One region of the Vibrio sp. CB1-5 genome, then DNA from elsewhere that is predicted to be linked to it. Evidence: predicted binding sites of a transcription regulator. Region 1 holds the regulator's gene; each other region holds the start of a gene.
The links. Region 1 encodes PurR, which represses purine synthesis genes. Its sites were predicted from a motif close to TNANGNAAACGTTTNCNTNA; they were not measured.
Positions count from the first base shown of each region.

Region 2: the regulator PurR is predicted to act here: its motif matches at 5,216-5,235, upstream of ACJB0T_RS17090 (NCS2 family permease).
Region 3: the regulator PurR is predicted to act here: its motif matches at 4,623-4,642, upstream of pckA (phosphoenolpyruvate carboxykinase (ATP)).
Region 4: the regulator PurR is predicted to act here: its motif matches at 2,365-2,384, upstream of ACJB0T_RS11695 (formate--tetrahydrofolate ligase).

Region 1 covers NZ_JBJHPB010000007.1:73,461-81,375, forward strand. Annotated here, with positions in the region: gene glgC (glucose-1-phosphate adenylyltransferase) at 1-590, shown strand, start outside; gene glgA (glycogen synthase GlgA) at 592-2,049, shown strand; gene ACJB0T_RS07325 (alpha/beta fold hydrolase) at 2,196-2,993, shown strand; gene ACJB0T_RS07330 (putative signal transducing protein) at 2,974-3,306, opposite strand; gene ACJB0T_RS07335 (TVP38/TMEM64 family protein) at 3,307-3,990, opposite strand; gene ACJB0T_RS07340 (TfoX/Sxy family DNA transformation protein) at 4,111-4,701, opposite strand; cyclic di-GMP riboswitch class I at 4,817-4,903, opposite strand; gene purR (HTH-type transcriptional repressor PurR) at 5,084-6,088, opposite strand; gene torD (molecular chaperone TorD) at 6,449-7,102, opposite strand; gene torR (two-component system response regulator TorR) at 7,383-7,915, shown strand, end outside.
Region 2 covers NZ_JBJHPB010000026.1:51,889-59,803, forward strand. Annotated here, with positions in the region: gene ACJB0T_RS17065 (DUF2884 family protein) at 1-696, shown strand, start outside; gene ACJB0T_RS17070 (sodium-dependent transporter) at 929-2,290, shown strand; gene ACJB0T_RS17075 (DUF4250 domain-containing protein) at 2,352-2,543, opposite strand; gene ACJB0T_RS17080 (YaeP family protein) at 2,553-2,759, opposite strand; gene ACJB0T_RS17085 (aminoacyl-histidine dipeptidase) at 2,897-4,366, opposite strand; gene ACJB0T_RS17090 (NCS2 family permease) at 5,258-6,550, shown strand; gene gpt (xanthine phosphoribosyltransferase) at 6,582-7,046, shown strand; gene ACJB0T_RS17100 (DMT family transporter) at 7,122-7,915, opposite strand, start outside.
Region 3 covers NZ_JBJHPB010000013.1:103,182-111,096, forward strand. Annotated here, with positions in the region: gene gspD (type II secretion system secretin GspD) at 1-1,997, opposite strand, end outside; gene gspC (type II secretion system protein GspC) at 2,029-2,925, opposite strand; gene hslR (ribosome-associated heat shock protein Hsp15) at 3,205-3,591, shown strand; gene hslO (Hsp33 family molecular chaperone HslO) at 3,607-4,488, shown strand; gene pckA (phosphoenolpyruvate carboxykinase (ATP)) at 4,838-6,466, shown strand; gene ACJB0T_RS11535 (AsmA family protein) at 6,578-7,915, shown strand, end outside.
Region 4 covers NZ_JBJHPB010000014.1:32,851-40,765, forward strand. Annotated here, with positions in the region: gene ACJB0T_RS11690 (OmpA family protein) at 1-513, shown strand, start outside; gene ACJB0T_RS11695 (formate--tetrahydrofolate ligase) at 588-2,336, opposite strand; gene ACJB0T_RS11700 (inosine/guanosine kinase) at 2,502-3,812, opposite strand; gene ACJB0T_RS11705 (sensor domain-containing diguanylate cyclase) at 4,022-4,969, shown strand; gene ACJB0T_RS11710 (CreA family protein) at 5,011-5,487, opposite strand; gene ACJB0T_RS11715 (hypothetical protein) at 5,560-6,060, shown strand; gene ACJB0T_RS11720 (HAD-IA family hydrolase) at 6,186-6,836, shown strand; gene ACJB0T_RS11725 (methyl-accepting chemotaxis protein) at 7,333-7,915, opposite strand, start outside.

The DNA.
Region 1 (7,915 bases):
GCATCGATGCGGAGAATGAAAGCTCCAGCCATGATTTCGGCAAAGACATCATTCCTAAGATGTTCCCTGAAGGTGAAGTCTATGTATATGACTTCTCGACGAACAAAATCAGCGGTGAGAAAGAGACCACCTATTGGCGCGATGTGGGTACTATTGATTCTTACTGGGCAGCTCATATGGATCTACTGCACGAAGACCCTGAGTTCTCGCTTTATAACCGTAAGTGGCCCCTACATACTTACTACCCGCCGTTGCCACCTGCGACGTTTGTCGATGCTGAGCATGAAAAAATCAAAGTGACAGACAGCTTAATTGCTGGTGGTAGTTACGTTCGTGGTTCTTCTATCTACAAATCGGTACTGGGCTTTAGAAGTAATATTGCTGCTGGTTCTGCAGTGAGTGAATCTGTTATTCTAGGTGACGTTAAGATTGGCGCGGGTTGTACCATCAAGCGCGCGATCATCGACAAAAATGTTGAAATTGCCCCTGGAACTGTGATCGGTGAGGATCTCGAGCTAGACGCGAAGCGTTTCCATGTGTCTCCAGGTGGCATTGTTGTCATCAAAAAAGGGACAAAAGTTGGATTCTAGAATGAGAAACATAGACGTATGGTTTCCAGTTTCAGAAGTTCAAGGGCTGATTAAAAGTGGAGGCTTGGCGGATGTCGCCAAGGCTCTGCCGAAAGCGCTTCAAGAACTTGGCAAGGAGGTAGCGATCACGCTACCAGGCTATCAGAAATTACCTAACAAGGATCAGTATGAGTTTGTGCTTGCCACTGAGCTAGAGCATTGGCCTCATACGCCTTATCAAGTCAAGAAAACCTACCTCGATGGGGTAGAAGTGTACGTGATCGAGTGCGATCGCTATTTTGACCGCCCAGAGCTTTATGCTGAGCATAACCGAGCGTACGCAGATAACGGTGAGCGTTTTGGCTTTTTCGCTGCTGCGAGCTTAGATGTGCTGCCAAAGCTTGGTATCAAACCTGCGGTTGTGCACGCTAACGACTGGCATACCGGTCTCATCCCATTTCTGCTCAAAACGCGTTATGCTGAAGACACACGCTTTAATGGCACGAAATCGGTGCTAACGGTTCACAACGCCATCTTTAAAGGCATCTTCTCTTACAGCCAGCTGGAAATCATTCCTGAGTTACATCTCTCTGGTATGGAGTTTCTGCAATATGGAGAAGGTTGGGTGAGTACGCTGCGTGCGGGTATAGCCTTTGCGGACAAAATCAACGCGGTTAGCCCAAATTATGCCGCTGAACTAGTAACGCCGCTGGGTTCTCATGGCCTTGTTGACGACTTTGTGCATCGCTCTAAGGATCTGCATGGCATCGTTAATGGTTGTGACTATTCCGAGTGGAACCCTAAGCATGACGAGTTTTTGCCGGCCAACTACAGTGATGAGCTAGAAAGCATGTTGTCTGGGAAGCTCGCTTCTAAGACATTACTTCAGCAAGAGTTAGGACTGCCTGAGCGCAACGTTCCTATGGTGGGCATGGTGTGTCGATTAACGCACCAAAAAGGCTTCCACTATATCCTGCCAATTTTGGACAAGTTCCTAAAGAATGATGTTCAGGTAGTGATTATCGGTACTGGTGAGCCACAAATCGCGTCTCATTTGAACGACCTAGCCGAAGAGTTTTCTGACAAGCTTAAGTTTGTCGAGGCATACAGCAACCGCTTTGCTCACTTAGTTGAGGCAGGCTCGGACTTTTTCTTGATGCCTTCGGAGTTTGAAGCGTGTGGTCTAAATCAAATTTACAGCATGGCTTATGGCACTTTGCCTATCGTGCGTAAGGTGGGCGGGCTTAAAGATACAGTCATTGATTTTGATGACGATCCTGTAAATGCAACAGGCTTTGGCTTTGATGAACCTTGCCACGATGCATTGCTGATTGTTTTGCAACGTGCACTGCTATTTTATCTGCAGCACCCTGAACAAATGCATGAAATGCAGCTACGTTCAATGCGTAAGGACTTTAGCTGGACTGAATCAGCGAAGGAATACATTAAGATGTATGACTTGGCACTGAGCCAGCAGTAAGCTCAATTTAAAAGCGGCAATCGCCGCTTTTTTTCATTTTTGGCTACACTTATTAATCATTTTTACCAAATTCATCGATAGTTTTTGCCTGTCGTCAGGCGAATTATGGTAACTTACTTCTAATTGCATCAAGAATATTGAGTACTATGTCAGAGAGTTTGCTGTTTCATAAAACGTATCAACACCCTACCAGTAACGAGTGGGTGGTTTTTGTGCATGGCGCAGGCGGTAGTTCAAATATCTGGTTCAAACAAATCCGTGCTTATCGTGAACACTTCAATTTGTTGTTTATCGACCTTCGTGGCCATGGTAAGTCGAATCAGTTTCTAAAAGACATCATGTCTAACAAGTACACCTTTAAAGAGGTGACGATGGACATTGTACGTGTGCTGGATCATTTGAAAATTCAGTCAGCACATTTTGTTGGCATGTCTTTAGGTACCATCATCGTTCGCAATATAGCGGAGCTCGCACACTCAAGAGTTCGCTCGATGGTGCTAGGTGGCGCTGTAACGCGTTTTAACACTCGTTCGCAGATCTTGGTGAAGATAGGCAACTGGAGTAAGCACATGATTCCTTACATGTGGCTATACAGCCTATTTGCTTACATTGTGATGCCGCAGCCGGGTCAAAAAGAATCTCGTCACTTATTCGTCCGTGAAGCGAAGAAGTTGTGTCAGAAAGAGTTTAAGCGCTGGTATCAACTGACAACAGAAGTGAACCCGCTTAATCGCTACTTCAAAGATCGTGAGTTGCCGATCCCGACTTTGTATTTGATGGGTGATAAAGATTATATGTTCATTAAGCCGGTCAAAGAGATGGTGGCTGAACATAAATCCAGCCGACTTTTAGAGATTAAAGACTGTGGTCATGTGTGCAATGTTGAAAGGCCAGATGAGTTTAATAAACACTCGATAGATTTCATCAAGTCAGTGGCATCTTAATCTGCTTTGGAGTTTGACAGTTCCAGCAAACCTCAAACTGCCCTTCATTGAGTTCGTCACATGCAAAACAATGCCAATCAGCGTGATTGGCATGTTGAGTTTTTAACTGCCACTGCTTGATAATGGCTTTTGCCATCATTGATTGTTCGATATCGAACAGCCAAACATAAGGCAGTGAACTTTCGTCAAAAGGCACTTCACCTCTTAGCCCAAATACTCCCTCACCGCGTACTTCACAGTGGATACCCTCTGAAGTCAGTTGTTGCTGCACGATGTGAGTCTCTGGTGGGTTATTACCGATAAAAATCTTCATCTATTCTTGTACCTGTGGCGAACGAGAAAGTCGAGCCATGATCCATTTAGCAATGAGCGGGAACAAACCAAGTAGCGCAAAGGAAGCCAATACTGTCGGCGACACTATGCCAGATAGACTATCAATGTTGGCAAGTTGCGTACCAGCGTTTAGATACACCGCAGTACCAGGTAGCATGCCTAGCTGACTCACCAGGTAGTACTTTGATGCACGGATTGGTGTTAGACCCATTAATAGGTTGATCAAAAAGAATGGGAATACTGGGATGAGTCTGAGTGAGAATAGGTAAAAGGCACCATCTTTCTCCACACCTTTATTAATGGTATCGAGCTTTGAACCAAACTTACTTTGCACCCAATCGCGAAGCAAAAATCGACTGCTCAAAAATGCCAGTGTTGCCCCAATGGTACTTGCGAATGAAACCAGTAATAAACTCGTCCAAAACCCGAATAGAGCAGCACCGAGCAAGGTAACGACTGCTGCTCCTGGAATGGAAAACGCGGTGATTGCGATGTAGGCAAAAAAGTAGGTAAGTGCCGCAGTAACAAAATTCGCATCGATGTACTCAGCAAGTGCGGCTTGCTGCGCTTTGGCGTTCTCGAGCGTAAGATGCTGACCAAAATTAACGCCTAAAAATATGATGATGGCAACCAGTACTAACCCAAGTATTAGCTTCTTGCTCATGACGATATCCTTTGTAATGTCTCAGTATTAGTGTAGTAGAAAGGGCAGGCGAGCTTTTCCTTTCATCTAATACGAAAAAAATCAGCCATAAGGCTGATTTTTTATTGGGAAAACCAAGGGTTAGTTGATTAAGCTAGCAAGCTCTTCTCGTTTGGTTTGTGGTATCACAGACCAGTGAGTGCCGTTGATGGCACCTTCTAGAGCCCATAGCAACTCAAGTCCAACTGAACTTGAATGGGTTCTTTGAATGGCTTTGAATGCCTCAACAGAACCGTGCTGCTGCAAATCGCACACAGATTCGATGCCGGCTTTCTTAAGCATACGCTCAGTCGCCAGTCGCAAATTAGGAAGATCTTTTAATCGGTTTGGCTTCGTCTCTGACTGTTGCTCTTTTTCAGTTTTTGCAAACGCGAGCGCTTGTTTAGCATGAGTCAAGATAGCGTCTTGATCTTGCCAACAATCGTCTGGTAGCGCGAAGTACTTAGTTACCACGGGAAATCCACGCTTTTTATAAACGTATGGTTTGTAACCTAGCTTTTTAAAGGTGGAAATGGTCTGATGGTCAGTTCTGATATGTAATTTGTTATTTACTGCCAATGCAAACATCGTATCATCTACGAAGATGCCAAATCCGCCGAACATGGATCGAGACTTTACTCTTCCAAGCTGAGCGAACAACTGCATTGAATCTTTTAGTATAGGATTGTCCATGCTTATTCTTTTCTCGGTGTTATTGATTGTGTCACCAAAATCAGGTCCGAGAGTATAGCAAACGGGTGTCAGAGCTCTGTTAAGCCGCCGCTATAACTGAGTCTTTTCCCTTGCCATCGGCAACCCCGCTACCTATCAATAAAATTGGTTTAGGCCGGAGGCTTTGCGTCCCACCTTTTCAGATGGTTTGCCCTGTGCGTGACACATATAGCATATAGGAAAACTATGTAAGTGATTGATTGTAGATTTTTGGAAATGTGATCTTGGTTCAAATAATGTTTGGTTATTTGTGCCTCAAGGTGAATAAAAAAATTGACATAAGCAGTGGAAAAGTTTGAATGGAGATCAAAAAAAAGTGCCGAAATCGGCACTTTTGTCAGCGTTAGGTTAGGGCTTTGACAGAGTCACGATCTACAATTTCTGGGTGCATTTCGAAAATGCGTTTTTCGTGACCTTTATCTTTGATTCGTTCTAGTAGAATCTCAAAGGCATTTTTACCAACACGTCGCTTCGGTTGGTGCACTGTTGTCAGCGGTGGCGAAAAGTATTCAGCCAGTTCAATATTGTCATAACCGATAACAGAGATATCTTCAGGTACGCGCACACCAAGCTGTTGCAGGCGACTCATCAATCCAAATGCCATTGTGTCATTAAAACAGAATACGGCCGTTGGTCTCTCTTCCATTGCAGCGATGCGGTTAGCAGCGATAACCGCAGTATCACATTCAAAGTTACCTTCTAGAATGCGATCTTCTTTCATCTCTATGCCTGCTTCCGCTAGCGCGCGTTTGTAGCCGATGATGCGTTCTTGGCATACCGCTTTTTCTAGGTGACCACTTAGGCAAGCAATGTCAGTATGACCTTTCTCAATCAGGAACTTAGTCGCTAGATAGCCACCTTCCTCTGAGTTATCGATGATCTTATCGGCTTGAGAGCTCTCTGGACCCCAATCCATGATCACTTTTGGAATGTCGGCGTGACGGTCAAGCATCTCAAGAAGCTCTTCAGTCAAGTCAGAACACATTACCAAAATGCCATCTACGCGTTTTTCCGCTAGCATTCGGATGTAGTCGCGCTGCTTCTCGTAAACACCACCTGTGTTACACAGAATCAGGGTATAACCTTGGCGGTAGCAGTAACTTTCTACACCATCGATCACTTCTGAGAAGAATAAGTTTGTCGATTGGGTAACCAACATACCAATGGTTTTAGTCGAGTTACATTTCAAACTACGAGCAACAGCACTAGGCGCATAGTTAAGTTCATCGACGGCAGCCATCACTTTTTCTTGTGTTGCTTCTGCAACAAAGCGAGTTTTATTAATTACGTGGGATACTGTGGTCGTGGAAACGCCAGCAAGTCGGGCGACATCTTTAATGGTTGCCATAGTGATATCCTATAAGTCGCGGCTTATTGAATTAGTGAGTAAACGTTTGTGCCGCTTTAATTTTAGTGGTTCCAGCGCTTTTGTGAATAAACGGATGCAAAAGCGGAAACCGGCAAGTGTATGCAAGCCTAAGTAGAATCGACAAATTGAGCTCAAAGCTCAATATTGACACCTAAGTGGAGGTGACTTTCTGTAATACCAATGGGCGATTGCATTTAAACGGCGGATTGTAGTCGCAGCTTAGTGAGCTGGCAATCATTTATCCCACAAATTTATAACTAAGGCGCAAAATTGACTCAGATGACTGAAAACCATGTTTGCACCTTTAGTGTGTGTTGCGCCTATTCGTTGAAATCGTAGTTAGTCGTTTTCATCCGTAAGGTAGGTCAGGTCTAACTGACAGAAGGCGTGTAAGAGGAGAGCAGCAGCAGAGTAGAAACCAAATTCATCAAACTGTTGGCACTTCTTAACAAACTGAGGTAACCAACTCATTAGATGAGTATTGATGAAGTCCGCTTGTTCGTGCAGTGCATCATTCATATGTGTGTCGTTTTCCAACTCGTTCGAACGGATGATGAGGTTACCTAAAAAATCGAGTTCGATGGCAAGGTGGTCCGCAGGCTCATTGAGATCTTTATTTACCGCGATACCGTGCTCGGCGAGCAGATCTGCCATATCTTGTGCAGGCTGGTCATTGAGTAGGCCAGAAGTGCCAATGTACATTGAGGCATAAGGCAGTGCGCCATATTTGTCGGTCTTCAAAAACAGATCACAAAAATCGGCAGAGAGTTCCAACTGAGCATCTTCACGTATTTGTAATCTATTGAGCGAATCAGTGAAGGTTTTTATTGGCTCCGACAGCGATGGGTTTTCGCCAAGGCCAGTTAGAAACGAACGTATTTCAGGGCTGTGATATTTGCTGAGCTCATCGTCCGTCAGCTCAGCCGCAAACAAGCTCGATAGCCACCAATAGATTTCCGCACGTTGCTCATTAAATGCTTTGATTTCTTGCATTTGTATAGTCTCCAAAAATGATACTTCTATTTTAGCCAATAAAGATGAATAGCAATAACGTGTACTATGAATAAATGAGTTAAATTATTAAAAAATATGAAAAGCAGGTCTTTGTCAGATATTTGCGTATTTTCATTTCTGTTGCATATGCCGTTTGAAGGTTTTGGTTGTTTTGAATCAAAAAAAAGTAGGTTTGTGCCGTTCTCTGCTGTCGTGGACTAGAATTGTGAATGTTTATGAATAGAATGGCCTTGTCATTACAGATTGAGATAGTACAGATATGAAATATCACGTTTTGGTTGTAGAAGATGACGTAGTCACTCGCAGTAAGCTCGCTGGCTATTTCGAAAATGAAGGTTATCTAGTTAGTGAAGCCCAAGATGGCAACGAAATGCGTCAGGTGCTTCAAGAGTCGAGTATTGACTTAGTTATGCTTGATATCAATCTTCCGAAAGAAGATGGCCTAATGCTGACCAGAGAACTGAGAAGTCAGTCTGATATTGGCATTATTCTAGTAACAGGTCGCACTGACAGCATCGATAAAATCGTTGGCCTTGAGATGGGGGCGGATGATTACGTCACTAAGCCGTTTGAGCTGCGTGAGCTGTTGGTGAGAGTAAAGAACCTGTTGTGGCGTATTTCGCTTGCGCGCAAGCAGCCAGTGTTGGAATCATCGACTCAAAGTGAGCATGTTATTCACTTTGGCGAGTGGGCGTTTGATAAGCAGCGCCGATCGCTGAGTAACAATGGTGATCCTGTGAAACTGACCAAGGCGGAATATGAGCTGTTGGTTGCGCTATCCACTTATCCGAA
Region 2 (7,915 bases), on a different contig from region 1:
TACGCTTTTGGGCAGTGCGGAGTGGACATTAAGAATGAAGTTCACCTAGATGGTGAACAAGTAGAAATCGTTAAAGCCAGTTCTAAAGTCTTGATTGATGAAGACAATAACCTGTTCATTAACGGTAAAGCGATTGAACTGAGTCAGCTACAACAAGATGCCTTGGAAAGCTATCGTGAGAACATGAACAAGTACGTGCCTCAAGCGAAAGAGCTCGCGTCTAATGGCCTTGAGTTGACCAATGAACTTATCGATGACGTCGCTGAGAGTTTCGATAACTCTGAGGCGTTTCAAAACGTCAAACAAGCGGTTGGTGAGTTTTTTGCTGATGTTCAATCTCGCTACGAAGAGAGCGGTGATTTTGTCCTAAAGTCTGAAGCCTTTAGCAGTTTTATGGACAATTGGGAGCAAGATTTAGCAAAGGCAAAAGAGGTCTTCAACAAAGAATTTTTCAGTAGTGCATTTACTGCGTTACAAGAAAAGATGAGTGAAGAGGGTGGGTTAAATCTTACAGAGCTCTCTAAGCAGATGGATGAACTCAAAGCAAAAATGTCGGACACCATGAAAGAGCAGTCAGAGTCATTAAAGCAGCAGGCAGAAGAGTACTGTGATTCACTCAATGATGTCGCAGAGCAAGAGCAGCAGTTACAGAAAACCATTCCGGAGCTTAAGGACTATCAAGTCTTTACTATCTAATCACTGCTCTAAATGATGCGTTCGCCCCAAGGTAAATAGGTGTTTGCTTTGGGGCTTTTTATTTTATTTAAGTAGACTTTTTTAGACTGGATATCTACATGGTGCTCACCTTGTGGATTCTTTCTTTGCTTGGATGGCAAAAATTAGAGTATTACCCCAAAAACATTTGCTCTTCACTCATTTTTCACATACCGTACCAGCAAACTAGTACGATATGGTAAGTGCAGTAGGTATGTCAAACACATCTTCCGCTCCAAGAGAGCGCTTTGGTTCCCGATTAGGCTTTATTCTTGCCGCTGCAGGTGCGGCCGTTGGATTGGGCAATATTTGGGGTTTCCCAACACAAGCTGCCAGCAACGGTGGTGGTGCTTTCCTTTTGGTGTATTTAGTCATGATATTGGTCGTGGCGTTTCCTATGTTAGTGGTGGAAATGGCCATCGGTCGACATGGTCAGGCGAACCCTGTCGATAGTATGAAATCTCTTACCTCCAACCCTATCGGTAAACTTATTGGTGGTATGGTCGGATGGATTGGCCTAGCCGTACCTTGCGCGGTATTGGCGTTCTATTCCATTGTTGGTGGTTGGCTGATTTGCTTCTTGTTTGGCGCATTGGCAGACATCGCCGGCCTGACGTCACTTGCAGATTGGTTCAAAGGTTTTAGTGTCGAAAGAAACGTGTTTGGTACGGTGCTTTTCTATCTGTTGACGGTGTTGATTGTTCAAGGCGGGGTAAAGAAGGGCATTGAAAAATGGTCGACACGCTTGATGCCATCGCTGTTTATCCTTTTTGGACTGCTGTTTATCTATATCATGATGCAGCAAGGTGCAATTGAAGGTCTTAAACATTACTTGATCCCAGATTTTGAAAAAGTATGGGACAGAAAACTCATTCTCGCAGCCATGGGACAAGGCTTCTTCTCGTTGACGATTGGTGGCTGTTCAATGCTTATCTACGGCTCTTATTTGTCGAAAAAAGAGAACCTACCGAAGATGGCGATGAATGTGACCTTAGTAGATACGTCGGTGGCGTTTATAGCTGGTCTTGTGGTGATGCCGGCAATGTTTGTCGCGATGCAAAAAGGCGTTCAGATTTACGCAGAAGATGGCTCATTGCTCAGCTCAGATACTTTGGTCTTTACAGTATTACCATTGATGTTTGAGTCATTGGGCATGCTTGGTTTAGTGTTCTCTGTGGTGTTCTTCTTGCTATTGACCATTGCAGCGCTAACTTCATCTATCTCGATGCTGGAGTGTCCGGTTGCCCTTGTCGATGAGCGCTTTAACACCGGTCGTAAGAAAACCAGTTGGGTACTCGGTGCGCTTATTGCGCTGTTTAGTATCTACATTGTATTTAACTTTGGTGGACTGTTCGGCTTTGTCGCTATGGTTGCAACGCAATACTTACAGCCTATTGCTGCACTGTTGTTCTGCTTGTTTGGTGGTTGGGTATGGAGCCGGGCGAGTAAGATCAAAGAGCTTGAGCAAGGTTGCCCAGACTTCCAACTTGGCTGGTTTGGTAAGGTATGGCCTTGGTACGTGAAGTTTATCTGCCCAGTGCTCGTCGTTACCGTGATCTGGGCGTCATTTGGCTAATCACTGACTATGAATCAAGAATGAAAAAACACCGCTGAGGGAAACCTAGCGGTGTTTTTGTTTACCTGAACTGACCTGCATCTTCTAGAAAGTCAAAGCCAGCACTGGCAAGCTTCTCGATAAGAGCCGATTTGCTAATGTCGAAGTAGTTGACGAGCTTATCTAAATCCCCGCCAAAGTCGTCACGCAGTTTCATGTTGACGATACTCATTAGCATCACAGGATCCATAGTTTCAAAGTTGGCTAGATTCATCTTTAGTCTCTACTTGTCTTCAAAATCCGAAATCAATAAGTTTGCCGCCGCGAATGCCGCTTGTTCACGGACATCTTTTGGCAGGCTTTCATTGGCAGCCACTTCGTTTAGTGCTCGGACGGCACATGAGATTGCTTGTGGAATGTAGGCTTGGTCGCCACTACCAATTTGTGCGTAGATTTCACGAACCAATTCACAACAACCGTAAACTTGCATAATGTCTTTCTCTAAAAATGATAACTGGTCTCAATATACACAGGCTGCAGAGGAAACTCAAAAGCCACAATTGATGTGAAACAAAAAAGCCGATGTTTTGGTTAAACATCGGCTTATCAATCACAATACTGGCTAAATTAAGCTTTAGCAGGAATCGCTTCTAGTAGGGCTACCATTTGGTTCCAGAATAGCTCAACCGTGTCGATTTTTACTTTCTCGTCAGGCGAGTGAGGGAACTTAATGGTTGGGCCGAAAGAGACCATGTCCATGTTTGGATACGGTTCTTTGAATAGGCCACACTCTAGACCCGCGTGGATCACCATGATGTTTGGTTTGTGACCGTAGATACCTTCGTACATATCACGGAAGATAGCCATGATCTCTGACTCTGGGTCTGGTTTCCAACCAGGGTAAGCACCAGAGCACTCAATCGTCGCACCGGCAAGCTCTGCGACTGATGCTAGCATGCCTTCTACTTGAGAGCGGCCAGAATCGATAAGCGAGCGAATAAGGCATAGCACTTCAACTTTATCCGCTTGCGTCGTGATTACACCAACGTTTAGTGACGTCTCAACGACACCTTCAATGTCGTCACTCATACGAATAACACCATTCGGACAAGCATTCAGTGCTGCGATAAAGCGGGATTGAGCGTTAGACTCGAACACATCGCCAAGATTTGCGGCTTCGTTAAAGCTAATAATGTCAGTTTCAATAGCGCCTAGCTCAGATTTCAGGAGCTCAGTGTAGAAGCTGTAAAGTTCTTCTAGCTTCGCTAGGTTTTCTTCTGGTAGTGCTAAAGTAACAAAACCTTCGCGTGGAATAGCGTTACGTAGGCTGCCACCACGGAATTCAATTAGGCGAGCACCAAGTTCCTTTGCGTGACCTGCTAAGAAACGGCCAAGCAGTTTGTTGGCGTTGCCACGACCAGTGTGAATATCACAGCCAGAGTGGCCGCCTTTCAAACCTTTCAGTGTTAGCTGACGTGCAACATAGCCTTGAGGTGCCGCTTCGCGAGTGATGTCGAACGTGATAGCTGCGTCAATACCGCCCGCACAACCCATGTATACTTCGCCTTCTTGTTCTGAGTCAGTGTTTAGAAGAATGTCACCTTCTAACCAACCTGCCTCTAGACCGAATGCGCCAGTCATGCCAGCTTCTTCATCGATGGTCAGTAGAACCTCTAGTGGGCCGTGTTTGATATCGTTTGAAGCAAGTACAGCTAGGCACGTTGCCATACCGATGCCATTATCAGCACCTAGCGTTGTGCCTTTTGCGGTTACCCACTCACCATCAATGTATGGCTGGATTGGGTCTTGAGTGAAATCGTGGTCAGTGTCTTCATTTTTTTGAGGCACCATATCGATGTGCGCTTGTAGAACCACTCCTTTCTTGTCTTCCATGCCTGCCGTTGCTGGCTTTTTAATGAATACGTTGCCTGTCGCGTCGCGTTTTACATCAAGACCCTGCTCTTTCGCCCAGCCAATAATGTACTGTGCTAATGCTTCTTCATGCTTTGAAGGGTGTGGGATTGAGCAGATTTTGTCGAAAAATTGCCAAACCGGTGCCGGTGACAACTTGCTGATTTCAGAATGGAATTCAGACACGGAACTCTCCTTTATGCAGACTAGGCTAGATTGTTATTCCTCAGATGTTTGGATTCGAGGTGAAAACATCTGGTTTTCTAGCTTATTTAAGATAAAGGCAAGAATACCATTAGTTGTAAACAACGAGTAGTAAAAGCAAAGCAATTATGTAATGTTGGGTGTTACTGAAATGATTTACAAAGTGCGCAGAAGTGCATATTGATGATAACATTATCCGTAATAAAATTACAAAATTGGTGGTGAATTTCAGGAATTATGAAATTTATGTGACTTGGATCGCTATTGGTCTTGTAATTTAAATTCAATATGGTATTCTTTTGAACAGTTGATTGATTCAACATAGCTTGTTCAAGGATTGAGCCCGATTTATCGCCTCCAAGGAACCGAGATTCAAAGCAACTTTATCCACTATTTGTTTTGTTAGAAGGTGATGTTATGCAAGGTTTAGCAAGCGCGATGTTTTGGACCAGCCAAAACGTATATACGAAAGACTTCGCGTACAATGTCTACTACGGTAGATAGTAATTAAGATTTTCCCCTAAATTGAGAATTTATTGTTGGTTATATACCCCAATTGATGACCAAATTATTCTACCGCCACTCTCAGGAGTGGCGTTTTTTTTACCTTTTTCTAAGAAATGCCATCTTAATCTCAAAAAGTATGGTGAATTTTCGTCCAGTTATCCCACCTTATCGCTATGATTAAATAGGGCGTAAATGCGGTAACTATTTCAATTTGTTAGCAGTCGTTACCGAATAGGTTTCATATCAACCGGAAAATATGTTGATTAGAGTCTAAATTCTAGCTGGAATTTGCGTTTTGATAACCTTATAATTCGCGCCAATCGTTTACGCAACCGTTTACTTTTTACACTTTTTAGGGATTCGATTATGCTCGAGAAGCTGTTCAAGCTCAGTGAAAATGGCACCACAGTGCGCACTGAGATTATCGCAGGTATCACTACCTTCCTGACGATGGCTTATATTATTTTTGTTAACCCAGCAATTCTAGCTGATGCCGGCATGGATCGCGGCGCAGTATTCGTTGCAACCTGTCTAGCAGCTGCGATTGGCTGTTTTATCATGGGTTTTGTTGCTAACTACCCAATTGCTCAAGCGCCAGGTATGGGTCTAAACGCCTTCTTTACCTACGCGGTTGTTCTGGGTATGGGTTATACATGGCAAGTCGCACTGGCGGCGGTATTCTGCTCTGGTATTTTATTCATTCTACTGAGTGTGTTTAAGATCCGTGAGTGGATTATTAACTCCATTCCTATGTCGCTTCGTACCGGTATCTCAGCGGGTATCGGTCTGTTCCTAGCGCTGATTGCTCTGAAGAATGCGGGTATCGTAGTTGATAACCCAGCGACGCTTGTATCTCTAGGTCACATTACTTCTCTACCAGCTACACTGGCTGCTGTTGGTTTCTTCATTACTATCGCTCTTGTTCACCGTGGTGTTAAAGGCGCGGTTATGATTGCCATCCTTGCAGTAACAGGTCTAGGCCTTATTTTTGGTGATGTTCAGTGGGGCGGCATTATGTCTACGCCACCAAGCATTGCACCAACGTTCATGCAGCTTGATTTTTCTGCAGTGTTCGAAATCGGTATGATTTCTGTTGTGTTTGCTTTCCTATTTGTTGACTTGTTCGATACGGCAGGCACGTTAGTAGGCGTAGCCCAAAAAGCAGACCTTATCGGTAAAGATGGTAAAATCCCTCGTCTAAACAAAGCACTGCTGGCTGACTCAACAGCGACTTCAGTAGGTGCACTACTCGGTACATCAAACACCACCTCTTATGTAGAAAGTACAGCTGGCGTTGCAGCAGGTGGTCGTACTGGTCTGACTGCAGTTGTTGTTGGCATTTTGTTTGTACTTGCATTATTCTTCTCGCCTTTGGCGGGTATGATCCCAGCTTACGCAACCGCGGGTGCGCTATTCTATGTAGCAATCCTCATGATGTCTGGTCTAGTTGGTATCGATTGGAGAGACATCACTGAAGCGGCACCGGTTGTTGTAACTTGCTTGCTGATGCCATTTACATTCTCAATTGCAGAAGGCATCTCACTTGGCTTCATCGCTTACGCTGCTATTAAAGCATTGAGTGGTAAAGGTCGCGAAGTATCCATGAGTGTTTGGGTAATGTCTGCAATCTTTGTCATCAAGTACATTGTGGCTGCTTAAGTCTCGAATACGGTTTAATTAGGTTATTATTATGGCTAACAAATTCATCATCACTTGGGACAATATGCACGCATATTGCCGTCAACTCGCTGAGCGTCAAATGCCAGCTGAACAGTGGAAAGGCATTATCGGTGTAAGTCGTGGCGGTCTAGTACCAGCTGCGATTCTAGCTCGTGAGCTAGGTATTCGTTATGTAGACACAGTATGTATCTCTAGCTACGACCACGATCACCAACGTGATATGACGGTACTGAAAGCACCAGAGCACGACGGTGAAGGTTACCTAATCGTTGATGATCTAGTAGATAGCGGCGACACGGCTCGTAAAATCCGTGAAATGTACCCTAAAGCTAAACTAGTAACAGTGTGTGCTAAGCCTGCTGGCGTTGAGCTAGTTGACGAATACATTGTTGATATCGACCAAGATTGTTGGATCGAACAGCCATGGGATATGGCACTGTCTTACGTTGAGCCAATTAACCGTAAGCAAAAGTAAACAGTGATGTTTGAAAAACCGCGATAGTTGATATCGCGGTTTTTTTTCGTCTGCCCTTAGTTTGTCTTTTGAGTTTTACTCAGCCGGTTTGTTGGTTAACGGGCTTCTAGGAGCTTGGCGACGCTTTGGTTCATAGTTGGAGATAGCCACACCGACAAAGATGATCGCAGACCCTATCCACTGACTGATGGATATCTCTTCCTTAAGGTAGAACACCGATAGGAACACGGTAATCACAGGTACCAAATTAATAAATGATGACGCACTGGCGGCACCGATAACGGAAATGGCTTGGTTAAAAAATAGATACGCCACCACAGAGCCCCCCAATGCCATAAACAGAACGGCAATAATGGCGTCTAGCCCAACCGGCTTTAATACCATGGCACTATCCATCATCCACCACTCCAAAAGTGGCCAAGGCAGCAGTAATAGGCTTCCGTACAGGAAGATGTAGTACATAAAAAGATTGTTAGGCGTATCTTGTTTATTGCGCTCCACAAAAATGTTGTAAACCGCAAAGCAGAAAGTGCTAAGTAACAGCAGCAAATCGCCAACCGAATAGTCAATATTGAGCAGTTTCTCCAATTGCCCATCAAATACGATGTAAATAACCCCAACATAGGCTCCTAAAAAGCCAATCACTTTTGTGAAACTCTCTCGCTTGCCGCTGCAGACAGCGATAAACAGTGTTAGGCATGGAATCGTAGCTTCAATGACTCCCGCATTGAACGCACTCGACAGTTCAAGGCCTCGAAAGTAAAAGTAATAGCATGCCGTGATCCCAAAGAATGCGGTCAGCGCCACTTTAAAGTGACGCATTAAAGGCATGGAATAGTGTTGAACTTGTCGTCGATAGAGCAGTGCCA
Region 3 (7,915 bases), on a different contig from region 1:
GCTTGGATCTCTGATGGGTAACGCGCCGTCTCATTAAACTCAGGCAGAACAGGGATAAAGCCATCATCCATTAGCTTAAGGCCTTTGTCCGCTTTGAACAGCTGCTCAGCGCGAATGTAGTTGTACTTACGCTGCGTGATGCCGTCTGATGTCATGCCATCACGAATGATGGTTGGCTTAATGAATACCATCAAATTCTTCTTCTCTACCGTAGTAGAGGTCGACGTAAACAAGCGGCCAAGATAAGGAATATCGCCTAAGAACGGTACTTTCGATTCGCTCTCTGCGGCACGCTCATCAATCAAGCCACCAAGCACCAGCATTTGGCCATCCTGGATCATGACTGAAGTGTTGAGCTGACGCTTAGCAAAGCGCACGTCAACGGCACCATTCGCACCTAGGACGTTAGAGACTTCTTGCTCAATGTTGAGCTGAACTGAGTTACCTTCGTTAATCTGTGGGACGACTTTTAGCTTAATACCCACTTCCTTACGATCAACGGTTTGGAATGGGTTGCTGTTGTTTGAGCCTGCTGTTGACCCCGTCAGAACTGGGACTTCTTCACCGACGATGAACGAAGCTTCACCGTTATCCATTACAGTAATGCTTGGCGATGACAGAATGTTCGAATTTGACTGACTAGAAACCGCGGTGATGAGTGCTGTCCAGTCACCGAGGGCAATGCCGACGGCAGCACCTTGCACGCCGCTCAATGCGCTTGCCAATTTAGAGAAGTCACCGGTTGTTGTCGTTTCTACGTTGTATGGATTGCCATCAGCATCGACACGAGTTTCCGTGGTCTTCTTGTCTTTGGCTTCTTCCATGCCGACCATCACGCTACCGATAGACGCACCTGTGTTGCTAAACTGCACCACACTGCCACCATTGACCGAGCCCCACTGAACACCGAGGTTAGCACCATCAACGTCAGCCAATTCTACAATGAGAGCTTCAATCAAGACTTGCGCGCGGCGAATATCCAGCTGAGAGATCACCTCAAGTAGCGCCTTCATAATATCTGGCGGAGCAGTCAGTACTAGCGCATTGGTATCTGGGTGCGCGGCAATCATGACTTCACTGCGATTCGCTGTAGAACCTGATTTTGTTCCTGCTTGCTTCTCTTTTTGCAGGTTATCTGACACGCCTTTCAGCACATCGACCAAATCTTCCGCTTTGGCGTATTTTAGGTATTGAACACGGTTATTGCCTTTAGTGGCCATTTCAATGTCCAGTTGACCAATCAAACGGCGCAAGCGTTGACGCACTTTAGGGTCACCGGAAATAAGAATTGAGTTAGTACGCTCATCAGCCACCAGCTTAGGTTGTAAGAACGCAGGAGTATTTTTGGCATCCGTGGTTTTGTTCAGCGCATCGACAATACGCACCATTTCTGCTGCAGACGCGTTTTTCAGCTCTACTACTTCCACTTCTTTATCACCAGCTTGGTCAACACGCTTGATAATTTCCGCTAGGCGGTTTACCACCGCAGCGCGGCCTGTGATCAAAATGATATTCGCCGGGTCATAATGCACTACGTTACCCGCACCAGCGTTATCATTGAGCTGCCTTAGCAGTGGCGACAACTCACGTACCGAGACGTTTTTAACCGCAACCACACGAGTGACCACAGTATCGCCCACGGCAATATCAGTATCACCGACAACGGGAATCGCGGAGGTTTTCGCGTCTTTGGCTTTGATAACTTTTAGAATGCCGTTGTCCATCTCAACCACAGCGAAGCCATACACTTCGAGAACGTTGAGGAAAAAGCTGTAATACTGCTCTTCATTCAGTACGTCATAACTGCGCACATCGACTTTACCGCGTACGGAAGGATCAACGATGATGGTTTTGTCGAGGTTGCGCCCAACAATATTGATAAACTCATGAAGGTCAGTGCCTTTAAAACTGGCGCTAAATTCATTGGCTGATACCGCGGGTGCAGCCATCAGGCTCCCCATCAATAACCAGGTACTTGTTTTAAGCCAACTTTTCACTTATTGCTCCCTTGTAATACTGTCGACATGACTAAAACTGAATGAAGATGTCATGTTGCTGTCCATCGCGTTCAACGGTGAGGTTTAACTCGGTTAGGTCGGTGATGGATTGATAAATCTGCCCCATCGCAGCAGGGTCAGTTAGGTCAGCACCATTGAGTGCGATGGCGATATCGCCATTTTGTAAACCAACCGAATTGAACAGCTCAGGGTCTCGCCCTGGGCTCACTCGATAACCTGCTACCTTGCCATCACGCTTTACTTGAGAAAGCCTGACGTATTGGAATATTTGCTGTGGGTCTTGGGTAATGGTGCTGCGGATCGCAGCTAGTTTCTCTTCTGAATCGACCGGATTGTTACCTGCGATGTTCGAAGCCGCAGCTCTAGGGCGCTGATTCAATTCCAACTTTTTATATTCCAACCCCTCTAGCATGACGGTTTCATCACGGCCAGAATTGGAAATAATAATCCGATCGATAAGAACTGCATTCACAGTTGCACGGGTACCATCAATCTGTTCACCGATACCATAAGTGCCTTGCTTACCTCTATGAGCAACGACGGCTAGACTGCGCTCAGGGTTCGAACTCACCACGGAGCCGACAAGAACCACATTAAGACGAGTTTTAGGCGCGTCAGTGACTACCGGTGCTTGCACCACTTTTTGCTTTTTGCTGTAACGACCAAAAATATTGGCATTGTTGATATCTGACGACTGCAGCTTAGTCGTTTGCACATTATTTGGGGCATTCACTGCCGTTGGTGCAACCCAGCGTGTTACGGAGTGCGATTGCGGAAACAACTGCCACAACAAAGCCCCAGCGATCCAAGAAGAGATAACAAGCAACACTAAGGTGACAATAAGACTAATTTGAGACTGGTACTGCGTACAACGTCGTAAAAATGAAGTTAAAGAGGCCGCGGTCATGCCATTCGCCGATATAGATATTCCTTTCACCCTTTTAACTTCCTGCTAGGTAATGAACGTTCCGATATTTCACTATGTTATAAATCTCGAAGATATAAGCAACCTTTTTACTCATTGCCAACCGACAGACTATAGCATATCTGCTGTGACAGTAATGCTATTGCGAATGTGGGGTTGAATTTTTTAGATCTGAGCACCATTTAGTACACCAATAGCAAGATAAATCTATCACTAGTTCAGTTTGGCTCACCAATACTGACTTAGAAACTAGGAATGACAATGAGTTCCGAGAATAATTCCGTTCGTTTGGACAAATGGTTGTGGGCTGCTCGCTTCTATAAAACCAGAAGTATCGCACGAAATATGGTCGACGGCGGCAAAGTCCACTACAATGGACAGCGCTCGAAGCCGAGCAAAATAGTGGAATTGGGAGCAGTGATCGCCCTGCGCCAAGGTAATGAAGAGAAAACCGTGGTCATTGAGCGAATCTCTGATCAACGTCGAGGTGCACCGGAAGCCCAGACTCTCTATAGCGAGACTTCAGAGAGTATCGCCAAGCGAGAAGACAACGCGTTGAAAAGAAAACTGCACGCACATAACCCAAGTCCAGAGCGTCGACCTGACAAGAAACAGCGTCGAGACATCATTAAATTTAAACACCAATAAGCTGGAGCTTCCTCAATGGCTAACAACATACTTAACCGCTACCTTTTTGAAGAACTGTCTGTGCGCGGCGAACTCGTGCAACTGGATACCGCTTATCAAGAAATTCTATCAAGCCAAGACTACCCAGCTCCGCTACAAAAGCTACTTGGTGACCTACTCGTGTCCACCAGCCTTTTGACTGCGACACTTAAGTTTGAAGGCTCGATTACGATGCAGCTTCAAGGTGACGGTCCGGTATCACTTGCTGTAATCAACGGTGACCACAACCAAAAGCTTCGTGGTGTAGCGCGTTGGGAAGGTGACATTGCCGACGATGCCAACATCCATGACATGATGGGCAAAGGCTACCTAGTTATCACCATCACTCCTGATAAGGGCGAGCGCTACCAAGGTGTCGTAGGCCTAGAGGGTGACACACTTGCTGAAGTTCTTGAAGGTTACTTCGAACGCTCTGAGCAGCTAAAAACACGCTTGTGGATCCGCACAGGTGAGTTTGAAGGTAAACCACATGCTGCAGGTATGATGCTACAGGTGATGCCTGATGGTACAGGTTCAGCTGAGGACTTTGAACATCTAGAGCAACTGACCAATACCGTAAAAGACGAAGAGTTATTTGGCCTAGAGGCGAACACGCTGCTGTATCGCTTGTACAACCAAGATAAAGTACAAGTATTCGAACCAAAACAAGTCGAGTTTTTCTGTGGCTGCTCACGTGAGCGCAGCGCGGGTGCCATTTCAACGGTAGCACAAGAAGAGATCATGGATATTCTTGCACAAGATGGCGAAGTCGCACTTCACTGTGATTACTGTGGTACCACGTACGCTTTCGACGAACCAGAAATCAAAGCGATTTTTGCGGATGCTCAATCAGCATCTGGTGATAACACCGTTCACTAAAATCTGAACGTTTTCAAACCCAAAAGCCAGCTCGTTAACGAACTGGCTTTTTTTGTTCGTTTTTTTTAACAACGTTGCAAAAAACATGAACAGAACATCTAACTAGAGGTGGTTTTATTGTGTTACATTTGATCTAGCGCAAAGGTTTGCTTTGAGGAAAAATCACCCAAATTCAATATGTGATAAAACACTTAAAACCATCAATAACTGATGAGTAATTTTTGAGCTACCTCCCTGTTTTCTCGGATATCCGTTGCTAGCATGGAGTTCAAAATAAAAAACAAAATAACAACTAAACAATTATTACTACAATTTTAAAATCCCTACAAAAATCCAATAAGGAGCACCTATGACCGTTATGGACATTAACAAGGCTGCACAAATCGATCTAACCAAGTACGGAATCACTGGCGTAACTGACATCGTTCGCAACCCAAGCTACGAACAGTTATTTGAAGAGGAAACTCGCGAAGGTCTAGAAGGCTACGAGAAAGGCGTAGTTACTGAGCTTGGCGCCGTTGCTGTAGATACGGGGATCTTTACTGGACGCTCTCCAAAAGACAAATTTATCGTTAAAGACGCCACAACTGAAGAAAACATGTGGTGGACTAACGACAAGGTTAAAAATGACAACAAACCTATGTCTCAAGAGGTATGGAGCGACCTTAAAACTCTGGTTACTGGTCAACTATCCAATAAACGTTTATTTGTGATCGACGGATTCTGCGGTACCAACCCAGATACTCGCCTATGCATTCGTATTATCACTGAAGTAGCGTGGCAAGCGCACTTCGTTAAAAACATGTTCATTCGTCCAACAGAAGAAGAGCTCGCAACCTTCGAGCCTGATTTCGTTGTTATGAATGGCGCTAAATGCACCAACCAGAAATGGGAAGAGCACGGCCTTAACTCTGAAAACTTCACTGTGTTCAACCTAACTGAAAGAATGCAGCTTATCGGTGGTACTTGGTACGGCGGCGAAATGAAGAAAGGTATGTTCGCAATGATGAACTACTTCTTACCACTTCGTGATATCGCCTCTATGCACTGTTCTGCAAACATGGGCGAAGACGGTGATGTGGCGGTGTTCTTTGGTCTATCTGGTACAGGTAAAACCACACTATCAACCGACCCTAAACGTGCGCTAATCGGTGACGATGAACACGGCTGGGATGATGACGGTATCTTCAACTACGAAGGTGGCTGCTACGCGAAGACTATCAACCTATCGAAAGAAGCTGAGCCAGACATCTACAATGCGATCCGCAGAGATGCGCTACTAGAGAACGTGACTGTTCGCAATGACGGCTCTATCGACTTTGATGATGGTTCGAAAACAGAAAATACTCGTGTTTCATACCCACTTCACCACATTGACAACATTGTGAAGCCAGTATCGAAAGGCGGTCACGCGAATAAGGTGATCTTCCTATCTGCTGATGCGTTCGGTGTTCTACCACCAGTATCTAAGCTAACGCCAGAGCAAACTAAGTACCACTTCCTATCAGGCTTTACGGCTAAGTTAGCTGGTACTGAGCGTGGCATCACAGAGCCAACGCCAACCTTCTCTGCGTGTTTCGGTGCCGCGTTCCTAACGCTACACCCAACTAAGTACGCAGAAGTACTTGTTAAGCGTATGGAAGCTGCTGGCGCTGAGGCCTACCTGGTTAACACTGGCTGGAACGGCACAGGTAAACGTATCTCTATCCAAGATACTCGCGGCATTATCGATGCGATCCTTGATGGCTCTATCGAAAATGCAGAAACCACTAGCATTCCTGTGTTTAACCTAGAGGTACCGACCTCACTTCCAGGCGTGGATCCATCTATCTTAGATCCTCGTGAAACCTATGTTGACCCTCTTCAGTGGGAAAGCAAAGCGGAAGATCTTGCCAAGCGCTTCATCGCGAACTTCGACAAGTATACCGATAATGCTGAAGGCCAAGCTCTGGTTGCAGCAGGCCCACAACTAGACTAATAAGTTAGATATAAATCCAACTTTTTAAACCCAGCCCCCTAATTTAGAGGGGCTTTTTTCATCTATACACGCTAAATTATTGTTTATGTTGAACGATTAGGCTTTGTCACTGTGGTAAGAAAGTTTGTAGCACTGTTCGTTGCCCTCATGGCACTGGGTCTGCTTTCCATTTTGTTGGTGTTTGGTGTATTGCATACTCAATACGCAAAGCCAATGGTGAGCTACGCGCTAGAGAAAATACTGAATATTCACATCTACAGTGAAGCCGTCCACTATCACTATCCTAATCAGATCACATTTGAAAACGCTCGATTTGAGATTGCGGAACAGCCGCCAATTGAAGTTGCGACGCTTTCTGTTTGGTTGGCAGGTCATTTGTCGACTCAACAACCACTCACTGTTCAAGAATTACTGATTGATGGCACGACCCTAAATGGCAGAAACCCACTCCCCTTAGAGTTGATTGAGCGCTGGCAGATCGAAAACCTGGCGATTGATCATATGGATTACAGCGACAATGAACTGATCATCAACGATCTGCGCCTGCAAGTAAAAGGACTTATCGCTGGTGATTCACTTATGTCATCTCAAGGCGAAATCCAACTAGAGGCTTCTCAACTCAATTATCAAGGCTCTGCGCTGCATGATGTTTTACTTGACGGCCTGTTTGCGAAAGATAACAGCAAGCTGTACGGTGTTTCCTTCACATGGAACGGCGCAAATATCTCTACACAAGCGCAAAAATTCGAACGCGGATGGTCATTAGTTAACACCACCATCAATCGCTTAAGCCTAGAGCAAACCCATCTTGATGACCCTTGGTTTTCATTATTTCAGAAGTACGTTAATCACATCAACAGCCTTGATATTCTTAACTCATCGCTAAATTATAATGGCATTAAGATCAACAACATAAGCGCTTCTTTTGAGGGTATGGAGCTCGATAAAACGCCATGGTCTCAGCAGCAAGCTTATCTCTCTATCGATGCGGATCAAATCGTCTGGCAAGGATTTGAGTTTATCGAGCCGACGATAGAGCTCTATGCCAGTAAAGATCAAATCCAAATAGCCGACTTAGATACACGGCTTGAGCAAGGGCGCGTACAAGTGTCGGGAGAACTCACCCCCAACACAGTTAAGCTGGATAAGGTTAATATTGATGGCATCAAGTTTATCCAAGAGTCTAGTGATGCCTCTTTACTGACTCTATTTAATGCCATCGACGTCGACGACATTAAGACGCTCTCTATTGATAATGTGACCTTTAATCGCTCTCAGTGGATTCAACTGGCCAGCAAGCCATTTTGGCAAGTCACTGGTTTCAATATGGAGGCGAATGACCTCGTCCTTAAAAAAGACTACCAGTGGGGATTGTGGCAAGGAAAAGCAACGGCATCTGCCAATAGTGCAAGTATCGACAAAGTACTCGCCAATCAGATCATTATTGAA
Region 4 (7,915 bases), on a different contig from region 1:
CGTGGAGAGAGCGATGTCATGCACGCCGATTGGGCAGAGGCGCCGATCATGTCGAGCGCGAGAGTAGGCGGCCCAAATGGTCAGTATCGAACTCAGTCATGGGATGAACTGGAAACATATCTGGTTAATCACGGTTTGGATTATGAACTGATTCCCGGTGACTACGTCATGATTCGTCTCAAACAGAAAATTCATTTCAACACGGGTTCAGCCAATGTCGCTGATGGTTCTGCTCAGTGGTTAAGTCAGCTCGCTAGCTTTTTATCAAATCAAACCGGGGTGGATGTTGTCATTGGTGGTCATACCGACAATACGGGGACAGTGAAACTGAATGATTCTTTGGCAAATAAACGCGCAGAATCGGTAAAACGAGCGCTGGTGGGTAATAAAGTCCCACAGCAGATGATCTATACTCGAGGCTACGGGGAATACGTTCCGGCATGCACGAACTCTACTCAGTTTGGTAAAGCCTGCAATCGCCGAGTGGAACTGACACTGATTGTTGCTCAGTAATCTAGAAATACTAAAAAAGCGACGGTGAATCTGTCGCTTTTTGGTATCTGACTGTCAATAACGTATTGAAAGCGCTAGCTTAGCCCAACAATGTTGCCATCGTCATCAAGGTCTAAACTCATAAAGGCTGGCTTATCTGGCAAACCCGGCATAGTCATTACATTGCCGCAAAGTGCGTAAACAAAGCCTGCACCCGCACATAAGCGCAACTCACGAATCACCACATCAAAGCCAGTTGGGGCACCTTTGATACTGCCATCGGTCGTGATAGACAGCGGAGTTTTCGCCAAACAAACGGCGAGATGATCAAAACCGTGTTTCTTGTATATCTCTAACTGCTGCTGAGCCTGATAGGAGAGCGTAACACGTGCCGCACCGTAGCCAACTTCACATACCGTCATGAGTTTTTCTTCAATGGCTTGCTCAGATGTATACAGTGGTTTGAAGTTAGCTTCTGTTTCACATGCTTCAATCACTTTTTCAGCCAGAGCGACAGTACCTTCGCCGCCTTTGGCAAAGCCTTCGCTGATTGCAACGCCGCAATTGCTATCGAGTGCTTCTACCCACTCTTTGAGTAGAGCAAGCTCTTTTTCGCTATCTTGAGGGAAGCGGTTAATTGCGACGACAGATGGAACACCATACTTGGCAACGTTATTGATGTGCCACTTTAGGTTTTCAAAGCCGGCGTCAAGTGCAGCACTGTCTTCGCCATAAATGCTATCTGGGATCGGTGTACCCGGTTTGAGATCATACAAGCCAGAGTTAGCTTTTAGGCCACGAAGTGTCGCGACGATTACCGCACAGTCAGGTTTTTTATCTGTCGCTGAAGCTTTAATGTTGCATGCTTTCTCAAAACCCATATCAGAGCCAAAGCCGCCTTCGGTAACAGTGAAATCACTGAGTTTAGTGGCGATGCTGTCCGCAATGATTGAAGAGTTACCATGGGCGATATTTGCAAATGGTCCAGCGTGGATAAGCGTAGGTACGCCTTCCAGTGTTTGCATTAGAGTCGGCTCAATCGCCTCTTTCATGCTCACTGCCATGGCACCAGCAACTTGTAGATCTTCTGTTGTGATCGGTGTGCCGTCGATGGAGTAGGCGACAACGATCTTACCGATTCGTGCACGTAAGTCTTTTAGGTCTTTAGATAGCGCTAAGATAGCCATCAGTTCAGACGCAGCAGAAATATCAAAACCATCTTGGCGTTCATAACCATTAATGGTCTTGTTAACCTCGTTTTGACCAACCGTCACCATACGCAGGGCACGGTCATTGTGGTCAACAACACGTTTCCAAACCACATTCTTGCTATCGATTTTCAGCGCTTTTAATCCAGTGCGGTTTTCAAACGCTTCAAATCCTTGACGCTGTTCATGGTAGATACGCGCGTCAATAGCGGCTGCAGCCAAGTTGTGCGCAGCAGTAACGGCGTGGATATCACCTGTCAGGTGAAGGTTTAGCTCTTCCATTGGCGCAACTTGCGAATAGCCACCGCCAGCAGCACCACCCTTAACACCGAAAATTGGGCCCATAGAAGGCTGGCGGATACAAGCCATCACCGACTTGTTGAGCTTTTTCAAACCTTGAGATAAACCGATAGTTGTTACGGTTTTTCCTTCACCCAGCGGGGTTGGGGTAATCGCAGTAACAACGATTAGCTTGCCGTCACGGTTGTCCTTAAGGCGAGAAACCGCATCTAAAGTAACTTTAGCTTTGTGATAACCTTGCGGATGATACTCATGCTCAAGCAAGCCTGCTTGCTCGGCAATGTCAGAAATAGCGGAGAGTGACGTCGTACGACAGATATCGATATCGGAAAGCATTAACGGTCCTTTAAAGCCACAAAATTATTGAGGAAAACGTTTGCGTCAGGATAATACTGGTTAAATATGCTTTGTAAAGCTAAACATTTAGCCTCCTGTACTAATATTAACCAGTTTCTCAATAGTTGTCTGATTTAGAAACAAAAAAAGGGCCGAAGCCCTTTTTTATCGATCCCAGTACGCTTCTTCTTCGAGGCTGTCTTCCCTTTCAGGTAGCGCGCGCGTTAGTCGAGGAGAATGCTGGGTAAGTACTTCGTAACTTACACGGTTCGCGTACTTACAGATTTGCGATAGCGACGAATATGTTAAACATGGTGCAACGTGTTTGTCTGAGTCTGCTACATTCTTGCTGTGGAATGAGTTAGCTGTCATATCGTGTAGCAATGCAGAGAGGGCACCATCGCCAGCACCATTGGTGTTTTTGATTTCTAATGGACCGCCAAGATAAGGGCCAATATGTGAGTACACTTTTTGCGGATCAGTACAGTCTTGCTTGCGCATAGCGCGGCTGAACTCAAACTGGTTGAAATCGCTGAACTGCTCAGATGATAGCAAGTCATGGGTGGTTTCACGTAGAGTGACGTTGTCACAGTAACCTGCCATGTAAAGACCTTCTGGGCCTGCAGTACACAGGACAAGGTCGACCCAATCTAGCGCTTTATCAGCGGCTTGTAATGGATCAGCAAAGCCAGTTAATGCTTCACCTTCTTCTTCATTCATCGCCAAGATAGTCACGTTTTCTTGGATGTAATCTTGCCAGAACTTCTCGTTACCTTCGATTACCCACTTTGTACCTAGCGTAAGTACGATTGGTACCGACTTTTGTTTTGCGATTTCTACGGCGCGTGCAACGGCCTGTGGCATTGGATCTTCAGGCTTACCACGCATCAAGTACGAAGATACAACAAGCGCTGACGCTTTGTTAAATACCGATTCAGGAACACTTTCTGGACGCAGTTGGTTCATTTCACCTTCGTTGATAGCGAAAGTGCGTTCGCCGTCGTCTGTGATCAAGGTATAACAACGACCAATTGGGCCATCTACAGTCTGCAAATGATTTAGGTTCATTCGTGAAGATGTGCGGCAAAGGTAACGATAGCCGTAAGAGCCGACTTGGATGTTTTTTGACATCACACCGAGCAATACTGATTTGCTATCAGCGAGAACCGAGTAGTTGTGTAGTGTGTTGCCAATCGTATCACCCGGAAACTGGTGAGTGATCAACTCTTTCTCAACGAGTTCTGCATAAAGAGCGTCCGCTTTGCTCTCCTCAAGCACAAGTGAGTGTCCTTTACTCAAGTCGTATTTCGCTAAAAAGTCATCATCAACTCGTGCTTCGATATCAACGATGGTTTGACCGACACCAACAATCGTTGGACGGTACAGCTTAGGCGCTGACTGCGCTTGACTGACCGAAAGGTCTTTCTTGCTGGTAGGAAAGTAGTGTTTTGACTTGCGTTGTCCAGGAAATTTCATAATAAAAAGCTAGCGGCTCAAAATTTGTCGGCATGATATCACAAGAAGTTTATCTGTGTTTCATGAAATTGCATTGAGTTTGTGAGTTGTTTTAGTTTTGGGGTGCGTGCTACCTAGGTCAGCGGTCACAAATTGAACCGATTGCCATACGGAAAGTGTGTCGATATGCAATACTGTTCAATGCTAGGGTAAGGTAGAGGACGCAGGTTATGGATATGAAAAATCTGACAGTCGACGAAATTAGAGCGGTACTAAGTCGTTTAGATTGCTACTTTTTTGTCAAAGACCAACATGTGCGCTACACCTACGTTAACGACGCAGTGTCGCGTTTGTTTGGTAAACCTGCCGAAGACATTGTTGGCGGTGATGACACCCAGTTTTTTGACCTTGAACAGTGCCATGATCTTATTCAACACGATCGAAAAGTGCTCGAAGGAGAATCGCTGTCACAAGTTGAAAAAAGCACGGATATATATGGTGTGACCCATCACTATCAAATTCTGAAAACACCGATTTATGACGACGAAGGCAATGTGGCGGGAATTTTCGGTTTGGCGATCGACATTTCAGAGTCTATTGCTAAGCGAGATGAATATGAATACTTAGCTATTCGAGATGTCCTGACTGGCGTCTACAATCGCCGCTACTTGGAGTTGCAATTAAAGCGAGAAATTGCAGCTCACGTACGCCACAACAAGCCACTTTGCTACGTCATGCTGGATGTCGATAATTTTAAACATATCAATGACAGCTATGGTCACAGCATTGGAGACTACGTCCTTAAAAACGTTGCCAAGCTAATGGAATCATCGGTACGCGAAGAAGACTATTGCTTTCGTTTTGGCGGTGATGAATTCGCCTTGCTGTTACCGCTGACCTCGTTATTTGCTGCTTATAAGGTGGCGGAGAGAATTCGTGCCAGCATTGCTGAACATGAGTTTGTGTCTTCAGAAGGGCAAAAGTTCTCTATTAACATTAGTCTTGGTGTTTCACAGCTTACTGAAGGAAACACGGGCTTACTTGTCGCTCAAGCGGATGGGGCGTTGATGACGGTGAAACGTGAAAAGGAAGGAAAAAACATGACGTTGGTCTTTTGTGACAAACAAGGCCATATTACCGAGTGTGAACGATGTAAGTTGAAACGTACCTGCCATTAAAAAGTCAGCTCTAAAGAAAAGAGCTGACTATATGTCGAGGACTACTGTTGAACGTCTACCGGAGATTCTACGTAAGCTTTAGTTCCCCACAAGGGTACGGTCGACAAGCTGTGTTTAAAGCTGCCTGATGTTTCTTTGGTTGAATATGACAGATACATCAGGGTTTGATTGTCCGCATCATAAATCCTACGAACCTTCATACTTTTGAAAAAGATACTTTTGGACTTCTTAAACACCACTTCGCCAGACTTTGATTTGTCGATTTGAGCAATCATCTCAGGCGTGATCTCGCCTGTTTGGCGGCATGAGATAGAGCTGTCACTTGGATCGGCCAGGCTCAAATCGGCCTCGATGCTGGCAACGTGACACGTAACGCCAGTGATAATTGGGTCATCAAGAGTGTTGAGTTTAATATCTTTTAATGTGAACATACCGAGCGACACATCGCCCACCTCTTTGTCACCACACCCCGATAGGGCTAATGTGGCAAGCGGGACAAGCAAAAGCTTTTTAAGCATAAAGGATTCCTTTTTAAATTAGGCTTTTGTATACCATAACTAAGGTTACCCGAAAAATCGAATAGGATTAATATGAAAGACATAGCCACACGCCTCCACAACGAAAAGAATCAATGGCTGGCTAGCCAAGTAGAAGGTGGGTATCCAACCAAAGAGAGCCTCAAAGGTCGCGAACTTTACCTTGGTGCAATCTCTAGTTGTTACTTGGAACCGTTTGAAGCTCCCAGTGACTCAACAACTAATATTGAATGGCATTTGGTCGATTTTCATCGGCTAACCATTATGTTCTCACTGTTACATTCCAAACGCTGGGCAAATGATGATCACCAGCAACTTATTGTCGAATTTCTCACGCAGATCATCGTTGAGCCTAGTTACGCGTTGTACGTTGGTTTTGAGCGTGGAGAGGTTGCAGCAGCGGCCATGGTATCGACAGAAGGGGAGACGGTGCTGATCTCAGATATCGCACTTTCCGGTGATTGGAACGAGGCGAATGTATCGGCCAGTATCGCTTCTCTAATACAAAGTGCCCAGATTGCAACTAATTCACAGGTTTGGTTAGAAAAACGGTGATCAATCACTGAGTTTCGAATTTTGCTCTCTTCAAATATCCAAACTTTCGATTCCATCGCCTTCTGATTCGCCGAAGTGTATTAATATTCAACGAAAATTAAGTGCAAAAGGTCGTTGAATACATAATGGCGAGTATTAAATGTGTATTGTTTGATTGTGATGGAACCTTGGTTGATAGCGAGCGTTTGTGCTGTGTTGCGATAGTAGAAACGTTTGAGCAAGTTGGGGTGACACTTAGGTTAGACGCCGTCATGGATAACTTTGTTGGCGGAAAAATTGCCGACGTATTGACGTCTGCTCAACAACTGGCGGGGAGCCACGTATCACTCGACCTGTTAGAGCCTATTTATCGCGAGCAAACCCAACGTCTGTTTGAAGAGCAATTAAGACCAATGGAAGGAGCCGTTGAGCTGCTCGATTTTTTAGATCAATCCGGTATTGAATATTGTGTGGTCACAAATAGTCCTACTCACAAAGCCAAAAAGATGTTGGCGACAGTGGGACTAGAACAGCGTTTTAGTAATCGTGTGATTTCGGCGTTTGATGCTAATAGCTGGAAGCCGGAGCCGGACTTGCTTCAATATGCAGTGACCATGATGGGCTTTCTGCCTGACGAGTGCTTGTACATTGATGACACGGCTAAAGGCGTGAAGATGGGCATTACGGCGGGGATTCAAACCATCCACTTCGCTTCGTCGTGTGATTATCAGCAAAACTCCAGTACTTGCCTAACCTCGATGAGTGAAGTAATTAAACACATCGAGAAGGCAGAGTAGTAGCAACAGCGAAACGTCAGTGCATCAAGTGGATATGTTTGATGCGTGGAACATGATTTTGAAAATGGGTGCTCTGGTAAACCACAAGACTATGATGAGAAAACTGGCGGGTAAAGTAGCCACAATCTGCGCATATAAATGTCTCTGCATCTTCAGATAATAGTCCTTCATCAGATCCACACACTGGACATAGACCCAGCGGTTGATGCGAAGGTTTGGTTTTATTCATAAAACCCCTCTTGTTGTGGAGGATAGGCTGGTTTTTATGATTGTAATACTCTTCAGTGGAACTCACTTACATTACCCTTGAATTAGGCGAGGTAATGCGACTTATATCACTAATATCAGTGAATGACTCGAAATCATCACTTATATCAATGCGCTCGCATAAAAAATAGACCAGATGAACTGATCTATTTGGATTTATGGCTAAACATTCTTTTGAATAAAACGCTCTAGTTGTTTAAGAGCGCATTGTCGTTGGGCGTGTTTTTAGTTAAGTGCGATAGCGAGTCAATACTTCGCTTAGCACCTTCGTTGCTTTCGATAGGTTCGCTACGCCAATTTCACTGTTTTCTGCAACTTCACGAATGGTTGCTGATTGGGTACGAATATCGCTAAGCTCTGTGGCAATTTCTGATGCCACGCTGCTTTGCTCTGCAGCTGACGTCGAGATTTGGGTACTCATATCCATAACGGCACGTGAAGAGTCAGCAATTGAGTTAACATCACCGCCAATTTCACCAATGAGACTGCTACTAGATTGTGCCTGCTCAACGGTTTGTTGGGTGATCTCTGCAATGTTTTGGCTTTCAGATTGCAGTTTTTCAATCATTGCTTGAATTTCAACAGTGGCGGCCTGAGTACGACTGGCTAAGGTGCGAACTTCATCCGCTACCACGGCGAAACCACGGCCTTGCTCACCAGCACGTGCCGCTTCGATTGCAGCGTTGAGAGCGAGTAGGTTAGTTTGCTCTGAAATCGCATTGATCGTGGTGATCACTTCGTTGATTTGTGTCGTGTTGTCGGTCAATGCAGCAACAGAGTGCGAGGCTTCTTCGATGTAGGCAGACAGCTGG